DNA from 2 places in the Streptomyces sp. NPDC001732 genome. Region 1 is predicted to be linked to the other one. Evidence: riboswitches for the same ligand, from Rfam matches in the RefSeq annotation. Region 1 holds a riboswitch; the other holds the start of a gene.
The links. A riboswitch is a leader RNA that binds a small molecule or an ion and turns the genes downstream of it on or off. The one in region 1 is predicted to bind glycine.

Region 1 (7,043 bases):
AGATGTCCGGGTCGGCAGGTGTGTTCATTCAGGGTTCGTCCTGCCCCACGGGCGGGTCTATTTCGGTCAAGGGGAATCGCCCGTGAAGTTGTTTGGGAAGTTGTTCGGCAAGAGCGCTCGCGACGAGGCCGCCCGCCATCGCGCACCGCGCCATGGCCAGGTGGATGAGCAGGGCACGGAACGCCCGCTCTTCCGTGATGAGGTGGCGGGTCCGGGCAGTGACAATTCGGGAGCTTCCGGCGCGTCGTCTGTTGACCCTGCCGGTCCCGGCCGCATAGGTTTCGGAGAACCGTCGACCTCAGGTACGGGTGGAGGGTTCACCCCCAGGCAGGAGGGCTCGTCCATGCCGGTCTGCACGAGGTGCGGGCATCGCAATGCCGAGGACAGTCGGTTCTGCTCCAACTGCGGTGCGCCGCTGAGGGGCGGGGTTCCCGAGCGTGCCTCGGAGACGACCTCGACCATTTCCATTTCCGGTCTCGAGGCGTACGAGGCGGAGGTCACCGGGCAGACTGCGGTGCCCTCCCTCTCGCCCGAGGCGCAGGCCGCCGTGGACGCCCTTCCGGTCGGTTCGGCGCTCCTGGTGGTGCGTCGCGGGCCGAACTCCGGCAGTCGCTTCCTGCTGGACGGTGAGCTGACCACGGCCGGCCGCCACCCGCAGAGCGACATCTTCCTCGACGACGTGACGGTGTCGCGTCGGCACGTGGAGTTCCGCAGAAGCCCCGACGGCAGCTTCACGGTCGGGGACGTGGGCAGTCTGAACGGCACCTACGTCAACCGGGAGCGCATCGACTCCGTGGCGCTGTCCAACGGCGACGAAGTGCAGATCGGCAAGTACCGGCTGGTCTTCTATGCGAGCCAGCGCGGCATCTGACCCGCCAGGGAAGGTCCATGCTGAGAACACCGACGGGCGGTGCCGGTCACGGCACCGCCACCGCCGACGACCGCCCGATGAGCATCGGCACGGTGCTCCTGCGCCTGCGGGACGAGTTCCCCGAGGTCACGATCTCCAAGATTCGCTTCCTGGAGGCCGAAGGGCTCGTCGAGCCGCAGCGGACCCCTTCCGGTTATCGAAAGTTCCGCAGCGCCGACGTGGAACGCCTGGCCCAGGTGCTGCGCATGCAGCGGGACCACTACCTCCCGCTGAAGGTCATCCGCGAGCATCTCGACGCCCTCGCCCGCGGCGAGCAGTCCGCCCTGCCGTCCGCGGGCGGTGTGCGGGAGCTCGCCGCCGGCGGACGACAGGCGGAACCAGGGCGGACGACCGCGGCCCGTATCGGCCGTGCCGAACTGCTCGCGGCCGCCGAGGTCGGCGAGAGCGAGCTCGAGGAGTGGGAGTCGTACGGCCTGGTCGCTCCGACGGCGGAAGGCGGTTACGACGCCGAGATGGTCACGGTGGCCAAGCTTGTGGCGGATCTGGGCAGATTCGGTCTGGAACCGCGCCACCTGCGTGCCATGCGGGCGGCCGCGGATCGCGAGGCGGGACTCATCGAGCAGGTGGTCGCGCCCCTGCGCAGGCACCGGAATCCGCAGACCAGAGCACATGCGGAGGCCACCACGAAGGAGCTGGCGGAGCTGTCCGTGCGGCTTCATTCGGCGCTTGTCCAGACCGCTCTGGGGATCCGGCTGCACTGATCACGGGGGTGCCCGACTACCCAAACCTGCCGAGCACGTCCTAGGGTTGCTGTGTGAACGAGCTCGACGTTGTGGGTGTCCGGGTGGAAATGCCCTCCAACCAACCGATCGTGCTCCTGCGTGAAGTGGGAGGCGACCGGTACCTCCCCATTTGGATCGGTCCTGGTGAGGCGACTGCGATCGCCTTCGCCCAGCAGGGCATGGCTCCGGCCAGGCCGCTGACCCATGATCTCTTCAAGGACGTGCTCGAGGCCGTCGGCCAGGAGCTCACCGAGGTCCGCATCACGGACCTGCGGGAAGGGGTCTTCTACGCGGAGCTGGTGTTCGCCAGTGGTGTCGAGGTGAGCGCGCGGCCGTCCGACGCCATAGCGCTCGCGCTGCGTACCGGAACGCCGATCTACGGCAGTGACGGCGTGCTCGACGACGCGGGCATCGCCATCCCGGACGAGCAGGAGGACGAGGTGGAGAAGTTCCGCGAGTTCCTCGATCAGATCTCTCCGGAGGATTTCGGTACCAACAGCCAGTGACCGTTCCGCGGGGGCGCCCTCAGCGCATTCGGCAAGCCTTTCCCGCTCGCGAGGCACGGGAAACCACCCTCGGGGTGATTATCACTCGGCGTGCCGAGTGTGGCGATCGTTGACGCACCCCGAGTGACTGCCTACCTTCGAGATGGCAGGTCAAGGACGGAGGTCGGCGTGAGAAGCAGCGGCGACGGTACGGCAGCCGGTGGGCCGTATCTGCAGCAGGGGAGTACAGCCGACCACACCATCGTGCAGCCGGTTCAATCGGCTGTGGTGGCAGGGGGCGGCGTGGCATCGGCCGACGGCATCGGGTACCGCGGGCCCACGGCCTGCGCGGCAGCGGGCATCACCTACCGGCAGCTCGACTACTGGGCGCGCACGGGGCTGGTGGAACCGAGTGTGCGCCCGGCGTACGGCTCCGGCACACAGCGGCTCTACAGCTTCCGGGACGTCGTCCTGCTGAAGATCGTGAAGCGTTTCCTGGACACGGGCGTCGCCCTGCAGAACATCCGCACCACGGTGCAGCACCTGCGGGCCCGCGGATTCCAGGACCTGGAGCGGATGACCCTGATGAGCGACGGGGCCACGGTCTACGAATGCTCCTCGCCCGACGAGGTCGTCGACCTCCTCCGGGGCGGCCAGGGCGTCTTCGGCATCGCGGTGGGCGTGGTCTGGCAGGACGTCGACGTCGCCCTGTCACAGCTGCACGGCGAGCGGGTGGACACCGGTGAGACGCTGATCGGCAACAACCCCACAGACGAGCTCGCACGGCGGCGCAACCGCGCCGGCTGACCCCGCCGAGGCCCCGGCCCCGCCGATTGTCAGTGCCGTGGTGCAGCATCGGTTGATGTGAGAACCGCTCCCACCATCCTGCATCTGGACATGGATGCCTTCTACGCCTCCGTGGAGCAGGCGGCGAAGCCGAGCCTGCGCGGCAAACCGGTCGTGGTGGGCGGGCTGGGGCCCCGAGGGGTCGTGGCGACCGCCTCGTACGAGGCGCGGCGCTTCGGGGTGCACTCGGCGATGCCGACCGCGCAGGCGCGGCGGCTGGCCCCCAACGCGGCCTATCTGGTGCCCCGCTTCCAGCTGTACCGGACGGTCAGCAACCAGGTGATGGAGCTGCTCGCGCGGCTCTCCCCGCTGGTGGAGCCCCTCAGCCTGGACGAGGCGTTCGTCGACCTGGAGGCCGGCGGGACGGCCGACGACACGGCTTCGGCGCGGAAGATCGGTGAGCAGCTGCGCACCGCCATCAGAGCGGTCACCGGGCTCACCGGCTCGGTCGGGCTCGCCGGTTCCAAGATGCTGGCCAAGATCGCCTCGGAGGAGGCCAAGCCGGACGGGCTGCGGGTCATCGAGCCGGGTACGGAGCGGGAGCTGCTCGCGCCCATGCCGGTGCGGATCCTGCCCGGCGTCGGCCCCGCCACGGCGGACCATCTGCGCCGTGCCGGGATGACGACGGTGGACGACCTGGTCACGGCGGGGGAGGCCGAGCTGGTCCGGCTGCTGGGCAAGGCGCACGGCGGCTCGCTCCACCGCATGGCGTTCGGCCACGACGACCGGCCCGTGGTCGCGGAGCGCGACGCGAAATCGGTGTCGGTCGAGGACACCTTCGACGTCGACCTGCACGATCGGGTACGGGTCAGGACAGAGGTGGAGCGGCTGGCCGACCGGTGCGTCCAGCGGTTGCGGGGCGCCGGGCGGTCCGGGCGGACGGTGGTCCTCAAGGTGCGCCGGTACGACTTCTCGACTCTCACGCGGTCCGAGACGCTGCGCGGGCCCACGGACGACCCCACGGTGGTCCGTGAGGCCGCCGCACGGCTCCTGGAGGCCGTGGACACCACCGGGGGCGTCCGGCTGCTCGGAGTGGGCGTCACGGGGCTTGCCGACTACACGCAGGAGGACCTCTTCGCCCAGGCCGCCGGTGAACAGGCCACAGGCCGACGGGCCGCCGACGACGGGGCCGCGGCCGGGGAGGCGGCGACGGCGGAGGACGACCGGGGCGGACCGGCGGACGGCCCGCGGCACGAGCCCCCGGAAACCCCCGAGGACCCGGCCGCGCGGCACTGGCCCGCCGGACACGACGTGCGCCACGACACCTACGGCCACGGCTGGGTGCAGGGCAGTGGCATCGGCCGGGTGACGGTGCGGTTCGAGGAGCCCGATTCGGCGCCCGGCCGGGTGCGTACGTTCCGGATCGACGACATGGCGCTGCGGTCGGCCGATCCGCTCCCGCTGGTGCGCGAACCGGCGGACTACTCCTCCTGGCCCGCCAGCCTGCCGAAGTCCCTGTCGGGGCCGACCCCCTCGGGCGGTGAGTCCAGACCGTAGTGCCGGTAGAGCTGGAGTTCCTGATCCGGCGAGAGATGGCGGCCGACGCCGAAGTCGGGTGCGTCCTTGATCAGCGCACGGTCGAAGGGAACGCGGAGCGTGTCGTCCACGAATTCGCTGGGTTCCAGCGGGACGAAGGCGTCCCGGCTGAAGAGTCCGGTGCGTACGGCCGCCCATTCGGGTACCCCGGTCGCGTCGTCGAGGTACACCTCGTCCACGGTTCCGATCTTGGTGCCCTTGCGGTCGAATGCCTTGCGGCCGATCAGGCTGCGCGGATCGATGTCGGTCTGCACGATCCCTCCCATTGGTCGCGGCTACTCCACAAGCACTACAAAAGGGCAGATCCGGGGGGTCGGCCACTCGAGGGTTCGGCCACGAACCCCGCTGGTAGGCTGGTGGCGGCCGCTGACCCCGTGCGGGAGAGTCCTCCGGAACCGATCCGAAGGCGCCGAAGGAGCAAATCCTCCCCGGAATCTCTCAGGCCCCCGTACCGCACGGACGAGGTCACTCTGGAAAGCAGGGCGGGTTCCGTGCGGCCGGGTGCCGGAGCGGTTCCCTTCCTCACCGACGGTGAAAGTCGGCACGCCGCAAAGCATGCCGGTGAAGCTCTCAGGTTGAGATGACAGAGGGGGAGGCCGTCCGGGCACCCGCGCCGAGGTGCCCCTCGCAGGTCGTGACAGACCAGGAGGCCTCCACCATGACCCCCCGTCGCACCCCGCTCTCCCAGCTGGAGCAGGGCATTCCGTTCGAACAGCGGCACATCGGCCCCGATGCCGAGGCGCAGTCGAAGATGCTCGCCCAGGTCGGGTACGGCTCGCTGGACGAGCTCACCGCGGCCGCGGTGCCCGACGTCATCAAGAGCACCGAGGCACTCCGGCTCCCGGCCGCGCGCACCGAGGCCGAGGTCCTCGCCGAACTGCGTTCCCTCGCGGACCGCAACCAGGTGCTGACCCCGATGATCGGGCTCGGCTACTACGGCACCTTCACCCCGCCGGTGATCCTGCGCAACGTCATGGAGAACCCCGCCTGGTACACGGCCTACACGCCGTACCAGCCGGAGATCTCCCAGGGCCGCCTGGAGGCGCTCCTCAACTTCCAGACGATGGTCGCCGAGCTGACCGGGCTGCCCACCTCGGGCGCCTCCCTGCTCGACGAGGGCACCGCGGCCGCCGAGGCCATGGCGCTCTCCCGGCGCGTCGGCAAGGTGAAGGACGGCGTCTTCCTGGTCGACGCCGACGCCCTGCCGCAGACGATCGCGGTCATCGAGACCCGCGCCGAGCCGACCGGCGTCGAGGTCGTCGTCGCCGACCTGTCCGACGGCATCCCGGCGGAGATCGCCGAGCGCGGTGTCTTCGGCGTGCTGGTGCAGTACCCGGGTGCCTCCGGAACCGTCCGGGACGTCCGCCCCCTCATAGAGCGGGCCCACGAGCTCGGCGCGATCGTCACCGTCGCCGCCGACTTGCTGGCCCTGACCCTGCTCACCTCGCCGGGCGACCTGGGCGCGGACATCGCGGTCGGCACGACGCAGCGCTTCGGCGTGCCGATGGGCTTCGGCGGACCGCACGCCGGGTTCATGGCAGTGCGCGAGAAGTTCGCCCGCAGCCTGCCCGGCCGCCTCGTCGGCGTCTCCGTCGACGCGGACGGCAACAAGGCCTACCGGCTGGCCCTGCAGACCCGCGAGCAGCACATCCGCCGCGAGAAGGCCACCAGCAACATCTGCACCGCGCAGGTGCTGCTCGCCGTCATGGCCGGGATGTACGCCGTCTACCACGGCCCGGACGGGCTGCGCACGATCGCCCGGCGCACCCACCGCTACGCGACGATCCTGGCCGAGGGGCTGCGCGCCGCCGGTGTCGACGTCGTGACCGGCGCCCACTTCGACACCCTCACCGTGCGCGTCCCGGGCCGGGCCGCGGAGGTCGTCGAGAGCGCCCGCGAGCGAGGGGTCAACCTGCGGCTCGTCGACGCCGACCTGGTCTCCCTCGCCTGCGACGAGACCACCACCCGTACGCAGATCACCGCCGTCTGGGCCGCCTTCGGCGTCGACGGGGACATCGAGGCGCTGGACACCACCGTCGCCGACGCGCTGCCCGAGGGGCTGCTGCGCACCGACGAGATCCTCACCCACCCGGTCTTCCACCAGCACCGTTCCGAGACCGCGATGCTCCGCTACCTGCGCCGGCTCGCCGACCGGGACTATGCGCTGGACCGCGGCATGATCCCGCTCGGCTCCTGCACCATGAAGCTGAACGCGACCACCGAGATGGAGCCGATCACCTGGCCCGAGTTCGGCGCGCTGCACCCCTTCGCTCCGGCCGAGCAGGCGCAGGGCTTCCTCACCCTCATCCGTGAGCTGGAGGAGCGCCTCGCCGAGGTCACCGGCTACGACGCGGTCTCCATCCAGCCGAACGCGGGCTCGCAGGGCGAGTTCGCCGGTCTCCTGGCCGTACGGGCGTACCACCGGGCCAACGGCGACGAGCAGCGGACCGTCTGCCTCATCCCGTCCTCCGCGCACGGCACCAACGCCGCCAGCGCCGTGATGGCCGGCATGAAGGTCGTCGT
Region 2 (7,043 bases), on a different contig from region 1:
GGGTGGTGCGGTTACGGGCCGGGCGGCCCGGAGGGCGGGGCATGGGGCGGGGCACCGCGCTCACAGTTCAGTGTGCGCGATGCCCCGTCCCGGTGTGTTACCAGAACCTGTCCGGACTACTTCAGGCCGGGGTACAGCGGGAACTTCTCGGCCAGCGCGACGACGCGGGCCTTCAGCGCGTCCGCGTCGTAGGACGGCTTGAGCGCGGCGGCGATGATCTCCGCGACCTCGGTGAAGTCCTCGGCCCCGAAACCGCGGGTGGCCAGGGCCGGCGTGCCGATCCGCAGACCCGAGGTGACCATCGGGGGCCGCGGGTCGTTCGGGATGGCGTTCCGGTTGACGGTGATGCCGAGCTCGTGCAGGCGGTCCTCGGCCTGCTGGCCGTCCAGCTCGGAGTCGCGCAGGTCGACGAGGACCAGGTGCACGTCCGTGCCGCCGGACAGCACGGAGACGCCCACCTCGGTGACGTCCGGCTGCACCAGACGCTCGGCGAGGATGCGGGCGCCCTCCAGGGTGCGCTGCTGGCGCTCCTTGAACTCCTCGGACGCCGCGACCTTGAAGGAGACCGCCTTGGCGGCGATCACGTGCTCCAGCGGGCCGCCCTGCTGGCCGGGGAAGACCGCGGAGTTGATCTTCTTGGCGAGCTCCTGCGTGGACAGGATGACGCCACCGCGCGGACCGCCGAGGGTCTTGTGCGTGGTGGTGGTGACGACGTGGGCGTGCGGCACCGGGTTGGGGTGCAGCCCCGCGGCCACCAGGCCGGCGAAGTGCGCCATGTCGACCATCAGGTACGCGCCGACCTCGTCCGCGATCCGGCGGAACGCGGCGAAGTCCAGCTGACGGGGGTACGCGGACCAGCCGGCGACGATCAGCTTCGGCTTGGACTCCTTGGCCAGCCGCTCGACCTCGGCCATGTCCACGACGCCGGTCTCGTCGACGTGGTACGGGACCACGTTGTAGAGCTTGCCGGAGAAGTTGATCTTCATGCCGTGGGTCAGGTGACCACCGTGGGCCAGGTTCAGGCCCATGATCGTGTCGCCCGGCTTCAGCAGCGCGAACATCGCGGCGGCGTTGGCCTGCGCACCGGAGTGCGGCTGGACGTTCGCCGCCTCCGCGCCGAACAGCGCCTTGATCCGGTCGATGGCGATCTGCTCGACGACGTCGACGTGCTCGCAGCCGCCGTAGTAGCGGCGGCCGGGGTAGCCCTCGGCGTACTTGTTGGTGAGGACGGAGCCCTGGGCCTCCATGACCGCGACCGGAGCGAAGTTCTCCGAGGCGATCATCTCGAGGGTGGACTGCTGTCGGTGGAGCTCGGCGTCGACGGCGGCGGCGACGTCCGGGTCCAGCTCGTGGAGGGAGGAGTTGAGAAGCGACATCAGATGGTCCCTTGGGGTCTCTTAGTTGCCGGAGAACTCGGTGTACTCGTCGGCGGAGAGCAGGTCCTCCGGCTCCGCCGCGACGCGCACCTTGAACAGCCAGCCGCCCTCGAAGGGGGCGGAGTTCACCAGCGACGGGTCGTCCACGACGTCCTGGTTCGCCTCGGTGACCTCACCGGTCACCGGCGAGTACAGGTCGCTGACCGACTTGGTCGACTCCAGCTCGCCGCAGGTCTCGCCCGCGGTCACCGTGTCACCGACCGCGGGGAGCTGGGCGTAGACGACGTCGCCGAGCGCGTTGGCGGCGAACTCGGTGATGCCGATCGTGGCCACACCGTCCTCGACGGCCGACAGCCACTCGTGCTCCTTGCTGTAACGCAGCTGCTGGGGGTTGCTCATGACCTGAATTCTCCTGTACGCGGGGGAGTGCTGATGAACGGTGGTCTTAAGGCGTGAGACGCGAATGCGTCACTTTTCGGGAGGTGCGGGCGTCACTTCTGGCGCTTGTAGAACGGCAGCGCCACGACCTCGTACGGCTCGTGGGCGCCCCGGATGTCCACTCCGACGCCAGTGGTGCCGGGAGTGGCGTGCGCGGCGTCCACGTACGCGATGGCGATCGGCTTGCCGAGGGTGGGCGACGGGGCGCCCGAGGTGACCTCGCCGACCACCTGGCCGTCGGCGACGACGGGATAGCCCGCGCGCGGCACCCGGCGGCCCTCGGCGATCAGCCCGACCAGCTTGCGCGGCGGGGCGGTCTCGGCGCGCTCGGCGGCGGCCTCGAGGGCCTTGCGGCCGACGAAGTCGCCCTCCTTCTCGAACTTCACGACCCGGCCGAGACCGGCGTCGAACGGGGTCAGCGCCGTGGTCAGCTCGTGCCCGTACAGCGGCATGCCGGCCTCCAGGCGCAGCGTGTCGCGGCAGGACAGCCCGCACGGGACCAGGCCGTGCGAGGCGCCGGCCTCGGTCAGCGCCCGCCACAGCTGCTCGGCGTGCTCGGGGGCGACGAACAGTTCGAAGCCGTCCTCGCCGGTGTAGCCGGTACGGGCGATCAGTGCGGGGACACCGGCGACGGTGCCGGGCAGACCGGCGTAGTACTTCAGGTTGTCCAGGTCGGCATCGGTGACGGAGGCCAGGATGGCGGGGGACTCCGGACCCTGGACGGCGAGCAGCGCGTACGCGTCGCGGTCGTCGCGCACCTGGGCGTCGAAGCCCTCGGCCCGCTCGGTCAGCGCGTCCAGCACGATCTGGGCGTTGCCGGCGTTGGCGACCACCAGGTACTCGGTCTCGCCGAGCCGGTAGACGATCAGGTCGTCCAGGATGCCGCCGTCCTCGGCGCAGATCATCGTGTAGCGGGCGCGGCCCGTGGCGACGGTGCCGATGTTGCCGACCAGCGCGAAGTTCAGGAAGGCCGCGGCCCCGGGGCCGGTGACGGTGATCTCGCCCATGTGCGACAGGTCGAAGAGACCGGCCCGGGTGCGGACCGCGTTGTGCTCGTCGCGTTCGCTGCCGTAGCGCAGGGGCATGTCCCAGCCCGCGAAATCGGTCATGGTCGCACCCAGCGAGCGGTGCAGGGCGTCGAGGGCGGTGAGACGGGGGGCGGTGCTCATGGATGTGACTCCCGGGGCATGACGACGAGGACGATCCCTCCCCATCTGTCATCGGAACCTGAGAGGTTCGCCGGGAGCCCCTGAAAGGGGTCGGCTTGCACCTTGGGTGGAGCCGCAGAACGGCCCGCTTTTCAGATCTGCCTCACCCGCGCGGTACGGGGCCTGAGAGATTCAAGGGAGGAACTTGCTCCTTCGGCGCCCGGCACACGCGGTGGCCGGAACTCTCCCGCGCGGATTCAAACGGCCTTTATGCAGTTGGCCGGGTCATCATCGCACGCATCGGGCCGGAGTGGGGCGTCGGTCCCCTCACAGGATTCGACGGCGGGGACAGTTGTGCCGCATTACCTTTTCTTTACACTTCAGGGGCATACGTGGGGTGACCCGTACAGGGGGAGGGTGATGACGTTGCGGCGATACGCGACGACCGCGGGCCTCGCGCACGGAGCGATGCCCGCACAGCCGGGGGCCCCGGCCAGGGAGGTGCTCGGCCCGTGCGCGCCCGTCGTGCGGGACCTGCGGGAGCGGGCGGGGCGCGGCCCGCGTGCCCTGGACTTCGCGCCGGGCGACGTGGTGGTGGTCTCCGGGCTGCCGGGCAGCGGCAAGTCGACGCTCATCCGGCGGGCGGTGACGGCGGCGCACACGATCGACTCGCAGGACACCCGCGACCGCTGGGCGCGGAGGGTGCCCCGCTTATTCCCGTACGCCCTCTACCGTCCGCTCGTCCGCGCCGCCCACTACTGGGGACTGCGACGGGTGCTGCGCTCGGGGGAGTCCGTCGTCGTCCACGACTGCGGGACCCAGTCGTGGGTGCGCGGCTGGCTGGCCCGGGACGCCCGGCGCCGGGGCCGCGGCCTGCACCTCGTGCTGCTCGACGTCACGCCGCAGACGGCGAAGGAGGGCCAGCGGGAGCGCGGACGCGGGGTGTCCGGCTACGCGTTCGCCCGGCACCGCAGAGCCGTGGGCCGGCTGCTGCGGGCCGCCGAGGCCGGCCTGCTGCCGCCCGGCTGCGCCTCGGCGGTGCTGCTGGACCGGGAGGCGGCGGGAAGGCTGGACCGGATCGGGTTCATGGAGCCCGGGAGCTGAGCGGGCGAGGGAGCCGGAGAGGCCGGGGGAGCCGAGAGGGCGGGGGCGGGGCGGCCGGGAGAGCCGAGGAGGCGGGGGCGGGCGCCGTCGGGCCGGACGGCCGGTCGGCCGGGCGTTCGAGAGGGCGGGGCGGTCGCGGCGGCGGGCGTTAACCTTCTGCCGGAAGGCTCGGGCAAGAAGGGGAAGCAGTGGACATTCCGGCGCAGGTCCAGTCCCATCCGCAGGGCGGATGGCCGGCCAACGAGCTCGAAGAGGTGCTGATGGCCTCGGTGGGCAGCCCGGAGGCGGGCGGACGGCTCGTCGAGGTGCTCGGTCGCAACCAGGTCTGGGTGCCCCTGCCCAACGGCGGCGGACCCGACTCCCCGGCCCTCGACCTGCCGACGGTGGAGATCGACGGCGCTCCGTACGTCCCCGTGTTCAGCTCCGAGCAGCAGTTCCTCGCCTGCGCCGGCGCCCACATGTCCTTCACCGTCGCGCCCGCCCGCGACTTCGCCCGCGGACTGCCCCCGCAGCTCGGCATCGCCGTGAACCCGGGCGGTGCGGTCGGGATGCCGCTGCCGCCGCCCGCCGTGGCAGAGCTCTGCCGGGCCGGACGCACCCCGCTGGACGGCCCGGCCAGCGGCGGCAGGGTCCGGCTGTACGAGCCGGACTGGCAGGAGGAGCCCGTCGACTTCCTCGCCGCGGCGGCCGGCGAGTTCGAGGAGAGCGGCGTCGTGCTCACCGCGCGCCGGGCCCTGGCCAGCATCGAGGGCGAGGACCCCGTCCTGTTCATCGGCGTCGAGTTCTCCACCTGGGACGGCGCGGGCCGCAACGCCCCGATGGACGCCCTCGGCCGTGCCCTCGGCCGGGTCGAGGTACCCTGGCCGGTCAATCTCGTCCTGCTCGACGTGGCACAGGATCCGGTGGGCGACTGGATGCGGGAGAAGATCCGGCCGTTCTACCAGCGGACGGACCGGTAGCGCCCGTCGCGGCACGGGCCGGCGGCCCCGGACCGGACCGTCCGGCTCCGGTCCGTGGTGTCAAGCCGGTGTCAGGACCGGCGCATAAGCTGGTTTCATGGCTGGTGCCCCGGCACCGTGCCATGCCCGTGTGCCCGGGGCTCGGTGGGCCGACACAGTGGAGTCGAAGAGGGGCGGGACCAGGTGAGTGCGTCAGGCACCGCGGCGGCTGGGCAGGTCGAGCACATGCTGCGCCAAGTGACGCCCGGTCGCTACGACGCGTACGAGGCGCTGCTGCAGGCCCTCGCGAACGACCGGGTCTGGATGCTCCTGTGGCACGGTGCACCGGGCTCGCCCGACGCGCAGTACGGGAACATGGAGGTCGACGGCCTCGGCTACGCCCCCTGTGTGACCTCCGCGCAGGAGCTCTCGGTCAGTGGCTGGAACCGCGCCCACGAGGTGGTCACCGGCCTCGACATCGCCCGCGCCCTCTTCCCGGACCGCTGGGGCATCTGGCTCAACCCGCACTCCCCGGGCGGCGGTGTCGGCATCCCCTGGCTGGACCTGCGCCGCATCGCCACCGGCCTCGACCGGATGCCCGCGGGCCCGCTCCGGCTCACCGAGCCGGCCATCGAGATCCCGCAGTTCTACGCCCAGCTCGCGCAGAACGCCCACCACACCTCCGCGATCCGCTCGCTGCGCCGCGCCTGGGTGCAGCCCGCGCTCGGCGTCCCGTACCTCGCCATCGGCCTCGACCTCTACGACACCAGCCGCCCCTCGGTCGACGCGGTGCGCGCGATGATGCAGCAGTCGATCGCCGCGGTCCCGGACGGCCTGCCCGTCTCCACCGTCGCGATGTCCGACGAGTACGACCCGGTCGCGATGTGGCTGCGCGCCAACGCCCGGCCGTTCTACGACCGCGAGGCCCACGCTCCGGCCGCCCCCGCCGCGGGCTACGGCTACCCGCCCCAGCGCGCCTACTGACCCCGCCCGCCGCGAGCCCGTGACCCCGCGCGCCCGCGGCCCTGGTCCCTGACCGCGGTCCTTGGCCCGGCCCCGGCCCTGGGTCCCTGACCCGGCCCTGGCTTCCACCCGTGGTTCCCGACCCGGCCCGCCCGTGGTCCTGCCCGGCCAGCTCGCCGCCCTGACCCGGTCCGTGTTTTCCGGTTCGACAGGCAGTCGCCGCACCCCTCCCCATGCGCCCGATATTCCCGTGATGTAACCATGTGTACTCAATCACCGGGATGTGCGGGCGAGTTCGTGACTTCCCGTGCCATATCGCCCTGCATGTCCGGTATTTGACCCGCTGGTCATGTCTGGACATGGCTGGTGACGATAGCTGCGCCAATTCGCCCGCATGCCCCGTTCTGGTTCAACTGGCCCGTGTTCGGCGGGCGTTCACATCCGTCCGGATAACGGAACACCCCAGACCGCATCACGGTTAGGCATCCATTCGCCTGTCGGTCTGGCTACCTGTAGTGACGGCAATGAAGACTCCCGCAGCAAGGGCGTCTTGCCGCCTCTGCGTACGACTGACTGATCGCGCCGCCACAGCGGCCAGGTTCGGCCCGGCCACCGCCGGTTGAGAGGGGTCCTTGCCACGATGACGGCACCACTGCACGAGCCGACCACGGAAGCGGATCCGATCGCGGCCGACGGTCCCGCAGTCGACTCCGGGGCGAAGAAGGTCGAGGGACGGTCCCTCAAGCAGATCGCCTGGAACCGCCTGAAGCAGGACAAGGTCGCGCTGGCGGGCGGAATCACCGTGCTCCTCCTGGTCGTGGTGGCGGTCTTCGCGCCGCTGATCGTGAGCCTGCTCGGACATCCGCCGAACGAGTTCCACCAGGAGAAGCTCGACCCGCTGACCAACCTCCCGATGGGCAGTCTCGGCGGGGTGAGCGGCGACTTCCTGTTCGGCGTCGAGCCCAACAAGGGGCGCGACGTCTTCAGCCGGATCGTCTACGGCGCCCGGATCTCGCTGCTCGTGGCGTTCCTGGCGGCCCTGGTCGCCGTCGCCCTCGGCACGCTCTTCGGGATCA

Region 2: another riboswitch for glycine. It lies ahead of gcvT (glycine cleavage system aminomethyltransferase GcvT); the one in region 1 lies ahead of gcvP (aminomethyl-transferring glycine dehydrogenase).

What each region holds. Positions count from the first base shown of each region.
Region 1 covers NZ_JBSFFY010000057.1:5,681-12,723, forward strand. The annotation lists gene ACWCXX_RS32655 (FHA domain-containing protein) at 1-871, shown strand, start outside; gene ftsR (transcriptional regulator FtsR) at 889-1,632, shown strand; gene ACWCXX_RS32665 (bifunctional nuclease family protein) at 1,686-2,159, shown strand; gene ACWCXX_RS32670 (MerR family transcriptional regulator) at 2,328-2,945, shown strand; gene ACWCXX_RS32675 (DNA polymerase IV) at 3,003-4,481, shown strand; gene ACWCXX_RS32680 (PRC-barrel domain-containing protein) at 4,406-4,786, opposite strand; glycine riboswitch at 4,888-4,984, shown strand; glycine riboswitch at 4,985-5,117, shown strand; gene gcvP (aminomethyl-transferring glycine dehydrogenase) at 5,179-7,043, shown strand, end outside.
Region 2 covers NZ_JBSFFY010000024.1:102,639-109,681, reverse strand. The annotation lists gene glyA (serine hydroxymethyltransferase) at 117-1,376, opposite strand; gene gcvH (glycine cleavage system protein GcvH) at 1,398-1,775, opposite strand; gene gcvT (glycine cleavage system aminomethyltransferase GcvT) at 1,868-2,983, opposite strand; glycine riboswitch at 3,125-3,222, opposite strand; gene ACWCXX_RS23000 (AAA family ATPase) at 3,383-4,066, shown strand; gene ACWCXX_RS22995 (enhanced serine sensitivity protein SseB) at 4,255-5,025, shown strand; gene ACWCXX_RS22990 (enhanced serine sensitivity protein SseB C-terminal domain-containing protein) at 5,209-5,988, shown strand; gene ACWCXX_RS22985 (ABC transporter permease) at 6,608-7,043, shown strand, end outside.